DNA from 4 places in the Cellulosimicrobium sp. G4 BAM 1002 genome. Region 1 is predicted to be linked to each of the others. Evidence: riboswitches for the same ligand, from Rfam matches in the RefSeq annotation. Region 1 holds a riboswitch; each other region holds the start of a gene.
The links. A riboswitch is a leader RNA that binds a small molecule or an ion and turns the genes downstream of it on or off. The one in region 1 is predicted to bind thiamine pyrophosphate.

Region 1 (3,173 bases):
GCCCGGTCCGGGCGCGGCGGTCCCGAGGAACTGCAGGCGGCAGTCCGTCGTGGTTCCGGACGCGGCCGTGAAGGTGAACGTCCCGCTCGACATCTCGGCGTTCCAGGCGTCGTCGCCGTGCCGGTCGACGAGGTGGAGCTGGTGCTCGTGCGAGAGGAACGCGGCGTCGTCGACGAGGTCCTGAAGACGCGCGGGCTCGTCCCGGGGCTCCGTCGCGACCAGCCCTGCCGTGCCCTGCGCGGTGTGCTGCTCCGTCATGATCCGACGGTAACGGCGCCCCGCAGCCACCCCCACGGTGCGACACGCGGCATCGACCCCGCCGCTCGAGCGGCCCTCACGGACTCAGGCCGCGACGAGCAGCACGTCTCCGGCCCGACCGAGGGTGCGGACCGACGTCGTGCCGCGGGCGACCGGGAGGTCGCGGACGGGCGCTCCTGCAGGTCCGGCGTGGCGCGGGGCAGACAACCCGCCGCGCCCACGGACGGACGAGAGCACACGCACCGGGGCGACGGGCCGCAGCTCCTCGCCGGTGCGCGCGACCAGGTCGACGAGCCGGATGCCGAGCGCACCGCACACCGCGGCGAGCACCTCCGACGACGCCTCCTTGCGGCCGCGCTCCACCTCGGACAGGTAGGCGGTCGAGACCCGGGCCGCGGCGGCGACGTCGACGAGGGTCCGCCCCTGCGCGAGCCGCGCCCGCCGGAGGATCCCGCCGATGACGTGGCGCAGCAACGGCTCCGGTCGCGCGCCGTCCCGCCGGGCGGTGTGGTGCCCCGTCGTCCCGCTCATCGTTCTCCCCGTCCGTCGTCCGCCGGCTCCCCGCGGTGCTCGCCACGCTACCCGCGCCTCGCCCGGGTGCCGAGCACCCGGGCGAGGATCTGCTCCTGGCGTAAGGGACGACGTCGGGCGCCCGGCAGCCACCGTCACCGCCGGCGCGGCGGGCTCACCACTCCTCGAGCGACCACGCCATCTGCCAGAACCGGATCTCGTGCCGGCAGCTCAGCTCGAACGCGCGCTCCATGCGCGCACGCTCGGCCTCCCCCGCGTCCGCCGCGAGCGCGTCGAAGCGGGCGCGCAGGTCGGCGAGCACACCGTCGGTGCGCTCGGCCGCGTAGAACTCCCACCAGCCCGCGAGGGGATGGTCGTCCGCGATCGCTCCCGGCGTCGTCGGGCGCTCGGCGAGCCAGAACCGGCGCGCCGACCAGATGTACGTCCACGGGCACGGCAGCAACGCGGCGAGCAGCACGCCGAGCGAGTCGCGGCCGGCCTCGAGCATGTGGTCGACGTACGCCTGCGCGCTCGGCGCGAGGCGCGTCGTCTGCGCCTCCTCGTACGTGAGGCCGAGGAAGTCGCACATCGCGTGGTGGGCGTGCGACTCGTCGTCGAGCAGGAACCCGGCCTTGTCGTGGAACCAGCTGGCCCACTCGCGGTCCGGCGCTAGCGTCATGCCGAGCCCGTAGCAGCGCAGGTACGCCGTGAGGTACTGGTGGTCCTGGCCCACGTAGTGCCGCACGGACACCGGGTCGACCGACCCGTCGCGCAGCCCCGCGAGGAACGGGTGGTCGTAGAACTCGGTGAACAGGTGCACGTACCGGCGGCCGAGGTCGGCGGTGAAGCCGTCCTCGCCGTCCGGCACGAGGACGGTCGGGTCCTCCGCGAGGACAGGGTTCAGGGTGATGGCAGCAGGCGTCGACATGCCCACGTTCCTCCGCTCGTGCTAGCGAGATCAGGTTCGACGGGTCCGGGCGGCCGTACCGCTCGTCTCAGTCCCTCGGCCCGGGCTCGTCGCCCGGGCGGGACACCCCGCGTGGTTCGTCGGCACCCTAGCAGCGGCCCGGCCGCGTCGCACGGACGTCCGTCGCGCGGGAGCGTGGTCGGGGCGCGACCATGGAGGCATCGAGGACCGCGCGCACCTGCGCGTGCGCCCGTGCTGGAGGCGACGATGTTCCGCAGCCTGTTCCCCATCCTCTCCGTGGCCGACGTCGAGCGGTCGCTCGGCTTCTACCGCGACCTGCTGCGCGGGACGGTCGAGTACGCGTTCCCCGACGACGGCCCTCCCGTCTACGTGAGCGTGCACGTGGGCGGCTCCCCGCTCGGGATCGGGCTCGACGACGGCTCGATGCCCGAGGGCGTCGCCCGCACCGCGCTGTGGGTGTACGTCGACGACTGCGACCGCGCCGTCGAGCATCTCGCCGCGGCGGGCGTCCCCGTGACCCAGCCGCCGACCGACCAGCCGTGGGGAGAGCGCGTCGCGCGCGTGCAGGACCCCGACGGCAACGTCGTGGTCCTCGGCCAGGAGGCCGCGCCGCCCGCCGAGCCGGACGGGCCGACGGGGCTCTCGTGACGGTGCCCCCAGCGGGACTCGAACCCGCACTGCGCCGGGTTTAAGCCGGCCGCCTCTGCCAGTTGGGCTATGGGGGCTGCGCCCGACCCTACCGGGACGCGTCGAGGGGCGAGCCGCGCACGCGGCTCGCCCCTCGACGTCGGGCAGCTGTGCCAGGCCGGAGCCCGGCGGCGTCAGGAGGCCTTGGCCGCCGGCGTCCTGTCGTCCGCGTCCACGGTGCCGGTGCCGGACTCCGCGGCCGCCGCCGATCCCTGGGCGGTCTGCTTGACCGGCTCGCCGTCCTTCTTCGGCGGCACGGACGCCGCGCGGAACTCGGCGCGCGGGTCGTGCAGCGAACCGAGGGACACGAGCTCGCGGCCCATGAGGAACTGGCCCATCCAGCCGATGAAGATGCGGATCTTGCGGTTGCCCGTCGGCATCGCCATGACGTGGTAGCCGCGGTGCATGAGCCACGCGAGCGTCCCGCGGAGCTTGAACACGCCGAAGAGCTCGGCGACACCCTTGTACAGACCGAGCGACGCGACCGTACCGACGTTCTTGTGGCGGTACTCGACCGGGGGCTCGCTGTGCAGCTCGAGCGCGAGGTTGTCCGCCAGGCGCGTGGCCTCGCGGATCGCGTGCTGGGCGTTCGGGGGGCAGAACTTGCCGGGGTTGAGCACGTCCGGCACGGCGGCGCAGTCGCCCGCGGCCCACGCGTTCGGCACGACGACGCCGTCCGCGTCGGCGACCTGGAGCGTCGGGAGCACGGTGACGCGGCCCATCTTGTCGACAGGGAGGTCGGACGCCTCCTTGATGACCGGGTTTGCCTTGACGCCCGCGGTCCACACGA
Region 2 (3,173 bases), 2.2 Mb from region 1:
GATCGTCGCGTGGTTGACGAACCCGTCGAACGGGTACCGCGGCGACCCGACGATGTGGTAGCTGCACTGCTGCGGGTCGGGCGAGCTGCCCTTCCACGAGCCCTCGGTGCAGAACGGGCGGTACTGGACGAGGCCCACGGGGTCCGTCGCGGTGAGGACCCAGTCGATCCCGAGGTCCAGGTGGCTCGCGGACGCGTCGTCGGGCTGGGCGTCGTTGTCCCACCGCAGCGCCCACCGCACGGTCAGCACCTCGTCCTGGACCTCGACGGAGCGCAGCGTGGTCGTGAGAGTCCCTCCGAGCTCGCCGCTCGGGGTGTCGACGGTCTGCTCGGCCATGACGGCGTCGCCGACGCGCGCCGCGCCCGGCTCTGCGGACCCGCCGTCACCGGCCTTCGTGCCGTCACCGGCCTCCGCCGCACCGGCCGCAGGTGTGTCTGCGTCGTCCCCGGACCCGCCGAGGAGCCCGCAGCCCGACAGCGCGAGCGTGACGACGACGGTCAGTGCGGTGAGCGACGAGCGTGTGCGGTTCATGATCCCCCGAGTCGGACGGTCCACCGCCGCCCGACGGTCGGGCGGCGACCCGTCGTCGACCATGGCATACCGGACAGCAGGGACGGAACCCACCCGGGTGGGCAGATGTCCCCATGCACCCACCTCGCCGGCGGCCCAGGAGCCGGGTCAGGCTGCGACGATCCGGTCGCGCAGGTCGCGCGCCGCGCGCTCGGGGTCGGGCGCCTGGGTGATGGCTCGCACGACGACGACGCGCGTCGCCCCGGCGTCGAGCACCGCGTCGAGCCGTCCGGCATCGATGCCGCCGATCGCGAACCACGGCGTCGTAGGACGGGTCGCGGCGACCTCGCGCAGGAGGTCCAGCCCTACGGCGGCGCGACCGGGCTTCGTCGGCGTCGCCCAGAGCGGCCCGACGCAGAAGTAGTCGACGGCGGGGTCGGCCTCCGCCGTCGCCGCCTGCTCCGCGGAGTGGGTCGACCGGCCCAGCACGGGCCCGGGACCGAGGAGGGAGCGCGCGGCCGGGACGGGCAGGTCTCCCTGGCCCATGTGCACCACCGGCGCCCTCGTGAGCGCCGCGACGTCCGCGCGGTCGTTGACGGCCCACAGCGCACCGTGCTCGGTCGCGACCCGCGCGACGAGCTCCTGGAGCTCGAGCTCGCGCGCGACGTCGAGCGACTTGTCGCGCAGCTGCACGACGTCGACGCCGCCCGCCAGCGCGGCGTGGAGGAAGTCCTCCAGGTCGCCGCGTTCCTCGCGCGCGTCCGTGCACAGGTACAGGCGTGCGTCGGCGAGACGGGCGCGCGGGCCGGAACCTGCGCCCGGGGTCGACGCGGCGGACGTGGCGAAGGTCTCGGTGCTCACCCGCCGGAGCCTAGCCCCGGGCCGCCCGGTGCAGGCGGTACTGTGGCCGACAGCACGGGAGCCCGCACGGGCTGAGAGGGCGCAGGAGCCGACCGTCGAACCTGATCTGGGTCATGCCAGCGAAGGGAGCGCACATGAGTCCCCCTGTCACCGCGCCGTCCGTGGCGCCCGCCTCCGGCGCGCCCGACGGCGTACGCGACGTCGTCGTCGTGGGCGGCGGCATCGTGGGCCTCGCCGTGGCGTGGCGTGCGACGCGCGCAGGCCTGACCGTCACCGTGCTGGACCCGTCCCCCGGGGACGGCGCCACGCACGCCGCCGCCGGGATGCTCGCCCCCGTGACCGAGGCCGACTTCGGCGAGGACGACGCGCTGCCTCTCCATGTCGCCGCTGCCGCGTCCTGGCCGACGTTCGCGGTGGAGCTCGAGGCGGCGACCGGGCTCGGCGTCGGGTTCCGTGCCGCCGGGACCCTCACGCTCGCGTACGACGCGGACGACCTGGCGCTGCTGCGCCGTGTCCTCGCGCTGCACGCGACCCTCGGCCTCGCGTCGAGCGAGATCTCCGTCACCGACGCGCGTCGCCGTGAGCCGTTCCTCGGCCCGCGCGTGGCAGGGGCCGCGTGGGCGCCCGGGGACCACGCGGTCGACCCGCGCGCGACGCACGCCGCGCTCCTCGCGACGCTCGGCGCCGGAGCCCTGGGGCGGGGCACCGCCGTCGTGCGCGCCGCCGCCACCCGGCTCGCGTTCGACGCCACCGGGCGGGTCACGGGCGTGCACGACGACGCGGGCCGGCTCCACCGTGCGGGTGCGGTCGTGCTCGCCGTGGGCTGGCAGACCGGCGCGCTGGTCGCGGACGTCCCGGGCATCGCGGTGCCGACGCGACCGGTGAAGGGCCAGACGCTGCGTCTCGACGCCGGGCCGGACCTCGCGCTCCAGCACGTCGTACGGGGTCTCGTGCAGGGCCGCCCGGTGTACGTCGTGCCGCGCGATCCCTCCCCGGACGGGCCGCGCGCGGGTCACCGGGAGGTCGTCGTCGGGGCGACGACCGAGGAGAACCCCGACGACCGGCGAGCCACCGCCGGGGGCGTCTTCGCGCTGCTCCGCGACGCGCGCGCCCTGCTGCCCGGGATCGACGAGGCCGCGCTCGTCGACGTCACGCCGCGCGCCCGCCCGGCGACGCCCGACAACCTGCCGCTCGTCGGCCCGACCTCGGTCCCCGGCCTGCACCTCGCGACAGGTCACGGCCGCAACGGCATCCTGCTCGCCCCGCTCACCGCCGACGCGGTCGTCACGCGGCTCACGGGCGACCCGCTTCCCCCCGGGGTCGCGCGCGCCCTCGCCCCGACCGACCCCGACCGCTTCGCCGAACCCGGGTTCGTGCGCCAGGCTGCGCCCGAGCTGGCCAACAGCCCCCGGTTCGGCACCGTCCCGGCGGCACGTCAGCCCGCCACGACACCGAGGTGGTACCCATGACCGCACCCGCCCCGACAGCGCTCGTCAACGGCGAGCCGTATCCGCTCGCCGAACCCGTCGAGCTCGAGCGTCTCGTCGCCGCGCTCGTGCCCGCATTCGTCGCCGACGGGACACCGCAGGGTGTCGCCGTCGCCGTGGACGACGCCGTCGTACCGCGCGGTGCCTGGGCCACCACGGTCGTCGCGCCAGGAGACCGCATCGAGATCGTCACCGCCGTCCAGGGTGGCTGAGGAGGAACAGTGACCACGACCGACATCTCCCCCGCGGCCCGGGCGACCACCTCCGCCTCCGACCCCCTCGTCGTCGCCGGGACGACGGTCGGCTCCCGGCTCG
Region 3 (3,173 bases), 580 kb from region 1:
ACGAGCGGCACCGCCGCCGCGACCCCCCAGGCCACCGCGCGCCCGAGACGACCCCGCCAGGGCGCCCGAGCCCTCACCACGGTTCTACCTCGCGCGACCACGGTTCTACCTCGGCAGACCACGGTTCTACCTCGCGACGTAGAACGCTGGTCGTGCGCGAAGGCGAGACGACGGCCGAGGCGGTGGGGGCGGCGTCGGATGCGAAGGGCGTCGAGGCCGCGCTCGAGAACCCACGCCCGACGAACGGAGGCGACGGCGCGGCCAGCCCGAGCACCGACGCCGCCCCCGCCGCCGGACCCGACCCGGTCGCCCACCCCAGCCCGGGGCTCAGTCGACGACGGTCGCCGTCCATGCCTTGATCCACTCGTCGCGGTGCGCCGAGATGTCCTCGGGCGCGACCTCGAACGGCTCGCCGGCGAGCGGGGCGAACTCGGCCCAGCCGTCGGGCAGCGCGACGGTGTCGTCGGCGGGGTACATGTACATGGACCCGGGCACGTCGGCCTGGAACGTCTCGCTCACGAGGAAGTCGAGGAGCTGGCGCGCGCCGTCGGGGTTCTCGGCGTTCGCGAGCACGCCGGCGTACTCGACCTGGCGGAAGCAGGTGTCGAGCAGCGCGCCGGTCGTGGACGCGGAGCCGTCCTCGGTGAGCGTGAACGCGGGCGACGTGGAGTAGGACAGCACGAGCGGGCGCGGGCCGGCGCCCTCGGAGCCGGAGAAGTCGACGTAGTAGGCGTCGGACCAGCCGTCGACGACCTTGACGCCGTTGGCGCGCAGGTCGGCCCAGTAGTCCTGCCAGCCGTCCTCGCCGAACGCGCCGACGGTCGCGAGCAGGAACGCGAGCCCGGGCGACGACGTCGCGGGGTTCGTGACGACGAGCAGGTCCTGGTACTCGGGCTTCGTGAGGTCCTCGAGCGTGACCGGCTCGGGGATCCCCGCCTCGGAGAACCAGGCGTGGTCCACGTTGACGCACACGTCGCCGCGGTCGATCGCGGTGAGCTCGTCGCCGTCGCCGACGGCGTAGGACGCGGCCGAGTCGGACAGCCCGGCGGGCACGTACGGCTCGAGGACGCCCTCGTCGATCGCGCGCGACGCGAACGTGTTGTCGATCCCGAACACGACGTCGCCGAGCGGCGAGTCCTTGGTGAGGATGAGCTGGTTGACGAGCGCGCCGCCGTCACCGGGCGCGACCTGCTCCACCTCGAGCCCGCTCTCCTCCTCGAACGCGGCGAGCACGTCGTCGCTCACCGCGAACGAGTCGTGGGTCACGAGAGTCACGGTGCCGCCGCCCGACGACGCGTCGTCACCCCCGGTGGCGTCGTCGCCGCCGCTGCACGCGGCAAAGGCGAGCAGGGCGAGCGTCATCGCCGTCGCGGTGGTGGCCAGGCGGGCGGGGCGCGCGTGGGTCCGCAGGCTCCGGCTGCTGCCGACGGTGTGCTGCATGTGTCCTCCCTGGACGTTCAGGAGGGGTCCACCGGCGCGCACAGGACCACGGTGGGTGTGCGCGCAGGTGATCGAGATCCCGACTTCCTCCACCGGTGCTAACCGGATCAGGTTCGAGGGTCTGCGGTGGTCCGCACTCTCAGCTCCTCCAGGAGCTCCCCTGTCGTTCCCCTCGAGCCTACACCGGAACGCCCGCCGGCCCGTGACCGGCGGAGCCACCCTGAGAAGACCCTGAGCGCCCCCGCGCCGGGACCAGGGAGAGGTCCGGGAGGTTCCCCGATGCCCGGGCACGGGTGTCCGCGCCAGGGTCGATGGTGACCGGGCCGCCCTGGCCCGGTCACCATCAGCAGGAGGAGAAGTGACCATGAGCAGCGCACCGACCGCCGCGGTCGTCACGGAGGGAAGCATCGAGCGCGGCACCACACCGGACGCGATCGCCACGGCCCGGGGCCTGGTGAAGACCTACGGGCGCGGGGAGGCGGGCGTCCGTGCGCTCGACGGCGTCGACGTCGACCTCGAGCGCGGGCGCCTCACCGCGATCATGGGGCCCTCGGGCTCCGGCAAGTCGACGCTCATGCACTGCCTCGCAGGGCTGGACTCCCCCACGTCGGGCACCGTCGTCGTCGACGGCGAGACGGTCTCGGCGATGAGCGAGCGGCGGCTGACGCGTCTGCGCCGGACGCGCATCGGCTTCGTGTTCCAGTCGTTCAACCTCGTCCCGACGCTCACGGCGGAGGAGAACATCGTCCTGCCGCTCGCGATCGCGCGCCGGCCCGTGGACCGGGAGTGGTTCGAGCGCGTGGTCGACGCCGTGGGCCTCCGCCCGCGGCTCGGGCACCGGCCGGCCGAGCTCTCCGGCGGGCAGCAGCAGCGCGTCGCGTGCGCGCGGGCGCTCGTCTCCCGCCCCGCGGTGGTGTTCGCGGACGAGCCGACGGGAAACCTCGACTCGCGCGCGGCCGCGGAGGTGCTCGGGTTCCTGCGCTCCTCCGTGGACGACCTCGGCCAGTCCGTCGCGATGGTCACGCACGACCCGACGGCGGCGTCGTACGCGCACCGCGTGCTGTTCCTCGCGGACGGGCGCCTCGTCACGGAGCTGCGCGACCCCACGCCGCAGGGCGTCCTCGACACCCTCGGCGAGCTGACCCCGGCGACACCGGGCAGCGCCGCGCACGCACCGGCGGTCGTCCGGTGATGGGGCGGATCGCGGTGCGCGGCGTGCGCGCGCACGGCGCCCAGCTCGTGCTGTCGGTGCTCGCCGTGGCGATCGGCGTCGCGTTCGTCACCGGCACGTTCGCGCTGCGCGCGATGCTCGCCTCGACGTTCGACGGGATCGTCGCGTCCTCGATCCAGGCCGACGCGTACGTGCGCGGCGGGACGAGCACCGGGACGGCGCTCGAGTCGTCGTCCGCCCAGCTCGGCGGCGCGCGCAGCCTCGTCCCCGCGGAGCTCGCGGACGAGCTCGGCGCACGCGACGACGTCGCGCTCGCGCTCCCCGAGGTCAGCGGTCCCGCGGTGCTCGTCGGCGCCGACGGCACCGCCGTGCTCAGCGCGCAGGCACCGAGCATGGCGATCGCCTACGACCCGCGCGACCCCGGCCCGGAGGTCGTCGACGGTCGCGCCCCGCGCGACGGCGCCGAGGTCGCGCTGGAGTCGGGGACCCTCGAGGCGTCCGGGCTCGCGGTCGGCGACACGACCGACGTCGTGCTGGGCGACGCGGTGCAGCCGGTCCGCGT
Region 4 (3,173 bases), 1.5 Mb from region 1:
CGGACCTCGCCACGGAGCTGCCCGAGGTCGTGCGCGGGCTCACGGGCGGCGAGGGCGTGGCCGCGGCGTACGACTCGGTCGGCAAGGACACGTTCGACGCGTCGCTCGCGTCCCTGCACCGGCGGGGCACGCTGGTCCTGTTCGGCGGGTCGTCGGGCCAGGTGCCGCCGTTCGACCCGCAGCGCCTCAACGCGGGCGGGTCGCTGTTCCTCACGCGCCCCAAGCTCGCCGACCACACGGCGACGCGCACCGAGCTCGTCGAGCGCGCGACCGAGGTGCTCGGCGCCGTGGCGGGCGGCACGCTCCACGTCCGCGTCGGCGCGACGTTCCCGCTCGCCGAGGCGGCCGACGCGCACCGCGCGCTCGAGGGGCGCGCCACGACGGGCAAGGTGCTGCTCGTCCCGACCGCGACGCCGTCGGCAGCCGACGCGAGCACGGAAACCGCATGAGCTGGGACTGGGTGCCACCGCGCCCCGGGGAAGGGTCCGACGGCGGCCCCTCCCCCGCGCTCCGACGCGCGGTGACGGTGCTCGCCGTCCTGGTCACGGGGACGTTCGTCGCCTACTACCTGACGATCGGCGTGCGCCAGGGCGAGGAGCGGTGCGTCGCCGAGCGGCCGGAGGGCGTCAGCGAGGCCCAGGTCGAGTCCCGTTGGCGGTGGTGGCCGCCGGGCACGGAGTGCGTCTACCCGGCCGGGACGACCTCGGACGTCGCGCGCGCCTGAAGCGCGTGCAGGTGGTCCACCGGGCCGCGCCCGGTCCCGACCCGGAGCGCAGCCCCCGCCCGGAGCGCGCCCGTGAGCCACTCCTTGGCCTCCCCGACCGCCTCGTCCCAGCTCTCTCGCTGCGGGCGCAGGGCCGCGAGCGCCGCCGACAGCGAGCACCCCGTGCCGTGGGTGTGCAGCGTGTCCACGCGCTCCGCGTCGAACGTCGTCACCGCCGGCGCGGTGCCCGATCCCGTGCCCGAGCGCCCGCCCGGCACGACGAGCGCGTCCGGCGAGGTCGCGCCGGTGAGGTGCCCGCCCTTGAGCAGCACGACGGCGCCGCTCGTCGTGGCGTACCCGCTCGCCTGGCGCAGCGCGTCGTCCCACGTCGTGGCGACGGCCTGCTCCGCGAGGACGGCGAGCTCGGGGAGGTTGGGCGTCACGACGTCGGACCGTGTCGCGAGGTCTCGCACGGCCTGCTCGGCGCCGGCGTCGAGCAGCCGGTGGCCCGACGTCGCGACCATGACGGGGTCGAGGACGACCCACGGGCGACGGGCCCCGACGGCGGCCCGAGCGACCCCCAGGTCGTCGAGCCACGCCCCGATCGCGTGCGCGTTCTCGGCGTCGGCCACCATCCCGATCTTCACGGCGTCGATCTCGACGTCGTCCGACACGGCGTCGAGCTGCGCGCGGAGGAAGTCCGGGCCGGGCACGTGCACCGACCGCACACCGTGCGTGTTCTGCGCGACGAGCGCTGTCGTCACGGCCATCCCGTACGCCCCGTGGGCGCAGAACGTCTTGAGGTCGGCCTGGATCCCCGCCCCGCCGGTCGGGTCGGTGCCCGCGACGGACAGGACGCGCGGGCGCGACGGCCCGGGGGCGGAGGAGGAGGACGGTGCGGGCAGGGCGAGCGTCATCGCCGGACATCCCTTCGCTAGTACGAGCTAGATCAGGTTCGACGGGTGTGATCTCAGCCCCGGCCCTCCCGGGGCACCCCGTGTCGTGCGCTCATGCTAGCGGGCGGCTCACGCCTGGTGGATCGCCTCCCCCGCGATCTCGAGCGTGACCTTCTTGCCGACGAGGAACCCGCCGGTCTCGAGCAGCACGTTCCAGACGAGCCCGTAGTCCTCGCGGTCGAACTCGCCGGTCGCGTGGAAGCCGAAGATGTCGCGCCCGTAGGGGTCGCGCCGCGCCCCGCCGTACTGCATCGTCAGGTCGATCCGGTGGGTGACGTCCCGGATCGTGAGGAGTCCGCTCACGAGGAAGCGCGCCGGAGCGGCGGCCGCCTGCACACGGTCCGCGGAGAGCTCGGCGCGCTCCGGCGAGCGGTTGCGCAGGCGCGCCCACGAGAGGATCTGGTCGTCCTGGCTGCCCTGCCACGTGACCGACGTGCTGCGGAACTCGAGCGTCGGGTAGGTCTCGACGTCGAGGAAGTCGGCGCTGCGCAGGTGGACGTCGCGCTCCTCGTGGTGCGTCGTGAGGCTCGCGGCGTCGATGGTCGCGCTGACGGCCGAGGCGAGCGGGTCGTCGCCGACGAGGACCGTCGCGCTCGCCCGGGTGAACTCCCCGCGCACGGGCGAGACCATCATGTGCTGGCCCTGGAAGCCGACGCGCTTGTGCGCCTCGTCGAGGACGTAGGTCCCCGCGTCGGGCACGGTCATGCCGTTCCACTGTCGGACCGGCCGTGTCGTCGTCATCTGTCGCTCCAGGCGTCGCTGTCGAGCCGCGACGTCTGCGTCCGCCCGGTTCTGGTCAGGTGTCCAGATCAGCATCGCGGATCAGAAGGTGAATGCTCAACTAACCACGGCGTGACATGTACCGCCCTCCCCGCGGCACGGCGTCCGGACGGCGCACGCGCGGACGCCGCCCGACCCGAGGGTCGGACGGCGTCGGCGAGGCTTCTGCGGCGCAGGGCGTGGCGGTGGAAGGGTCAGCGGCTCGGGAGCTCTCCGGGCATCGGGTCCTCCTCGCCCCACCGCGTGACGCGCAGACGACGGCCGTCCGCTCCCGGGACGACGCCCTCTCCGGCGGCCGCCGCGTCGACCGCCGCGCGGAGCGACGCCGGCGAGTCGTGCGTCACGCGGACGAACGCGCCGGAGAACGCGTCGAGCTCACCGCGCGCGATCGCGACGACCATCTCGACCGTCCGCTCGACGGGGGTCCACTCGGTGCGGCCCTCGTGCATGACCATCGATGCGGTCATGTCCGTCCGCACGACGCCCGGCGCCACCTCGAACGTCCGCAGCCCGTGTGCGGACCCCGACCGGTGCAGGTTGGCACCGAGGCGCAGGAGCGCGGTCTTGCTGGCGTTGTACGCGCTCGCCCCGTCCATGTCGTGCGAGCCCGCGCCGCTGTTGAGGTCGACGACGCGGCCGCCGCCGCGCGCGAGCATCCCCGGCACCACCGCACGGGCGAGCAGGAACGGCCCGCGCACGTTCGTCTCGAGGACCGCCCACCACTCGTCGGGGTC

Region 2: another riboswitch for thiamine pyrophosphate. It lies ahead of thiO (glycine oxidase ThiO); the one in region 1 lies ahead of ACMXGY_RS15880 (TenA family protein).
Region 3: another riboswitch for thiamine pyrophosphate. It lies ahead of ACMXGY_RS18355 (thiamine ABC transporter substrate-binding protein); the one in region 1 lies ahead of ACMXGY_RS15880 (TenA family protein).
Region 4: another riboswitch for thiamine pyrophosphate. It lies ahead of thiD (bifunctional hydroxymethylpyrimidine kinase/phosphomethylpyrimidine kinase); the one in region 1 lies ahead of ACMXGY_RS15880 (TenA family protein).

What each region holds. Positions count from the first base shown of each region.
Region 1 covers NZ_CP182109.1:3,539,883-3,543,055, forward strand. The annotation lists gene ACMXGY_RS15870 (DUF6882 domain-containing protein) at 1-258, opposite strand, end outside; gene ACMXGY_RS15875 (helix-turn-helix domain-containing protein) at 343-789, opposite strand; gene ACMXGY_RS15880 (TenA family protein) at 944-1,696, opposite strand; TPP riboswitch at 1,687-1,816, opposite strand; gene ACMXGY_RS15885 (VOC family protein) at 1,943-2,344, shown strand; tRNA gene ACMXGY_RS15890 (tRNA-Leu) at 2,348-2,421, opposite strand; gene ACMXGY_RS15895 (NAD(P)/FAD-dependent oxidoreductase) at 2,518-3,173, opposite strand, start outside.
Region 2 covers NZ_CP182109.1:1,359,825-1,362,997, reverse strand. The annotation lists gene ACMXGY_RS06190 (hypothetical protein) at 1-531, opposite strand, end outside; gene thiE (thiamine phosphate synthase) at 679-1,371, opposite strand; TPP riboswitch at 1,424-1,501, shown strand; gene thiO (glycine oxidase ThiO) at 1,506-2,840, shown strand; gene thiS (sulfur carrier protein ThiS) at 2,837-3,070, shown strand.
Region 3 covers NZ_CP182109.1:4,120,067-4,123,239, forward strand. The annotation lists gene ACMXGY_RS18350 (ABC transporter permease) at 1-35, opposite strand, end outside; gene ACMXGY_RS18355 (thiamine ABC transporter substrate-binding protein) at 328-1,440, opposite strand; TPP riboswitch at 1,508-1,612, opposite strand; gene ACMXGY_RS18360 (ABC transporter ATP-binding protein) at 1,805-2,632, shown strand; gene ACMXGY_RS18365 (ABC transporter permease) at 2,632-3,173, shown strand, end outside.
Region 4 covers NZ_CP182109.1:2,087,279-2,090,451, reverse strand. The annotation lists gene ACMXGY_RS09410 (quinone oxidoreductase family protein) at 1-449, shown strand, start outside; gene ACMXGY_RS09405 (hypothetical protein) at 446-724, shown strand; gene thiD (bifunctional hydroxymethylpyrimidine kinase/phosphomethylpyrimidine kinase) at 685-1,620, opposite strand; TPP riboswitch at 1,613-1,711, opposite strand; gene ACMXGY_RS09395 (YceI family protein) at 1,729-2,400, opposite strand; gene ACMXGY_RS09390 (SDR family oxidoreductase) at 2,634-3,173, opposite strand, start outside.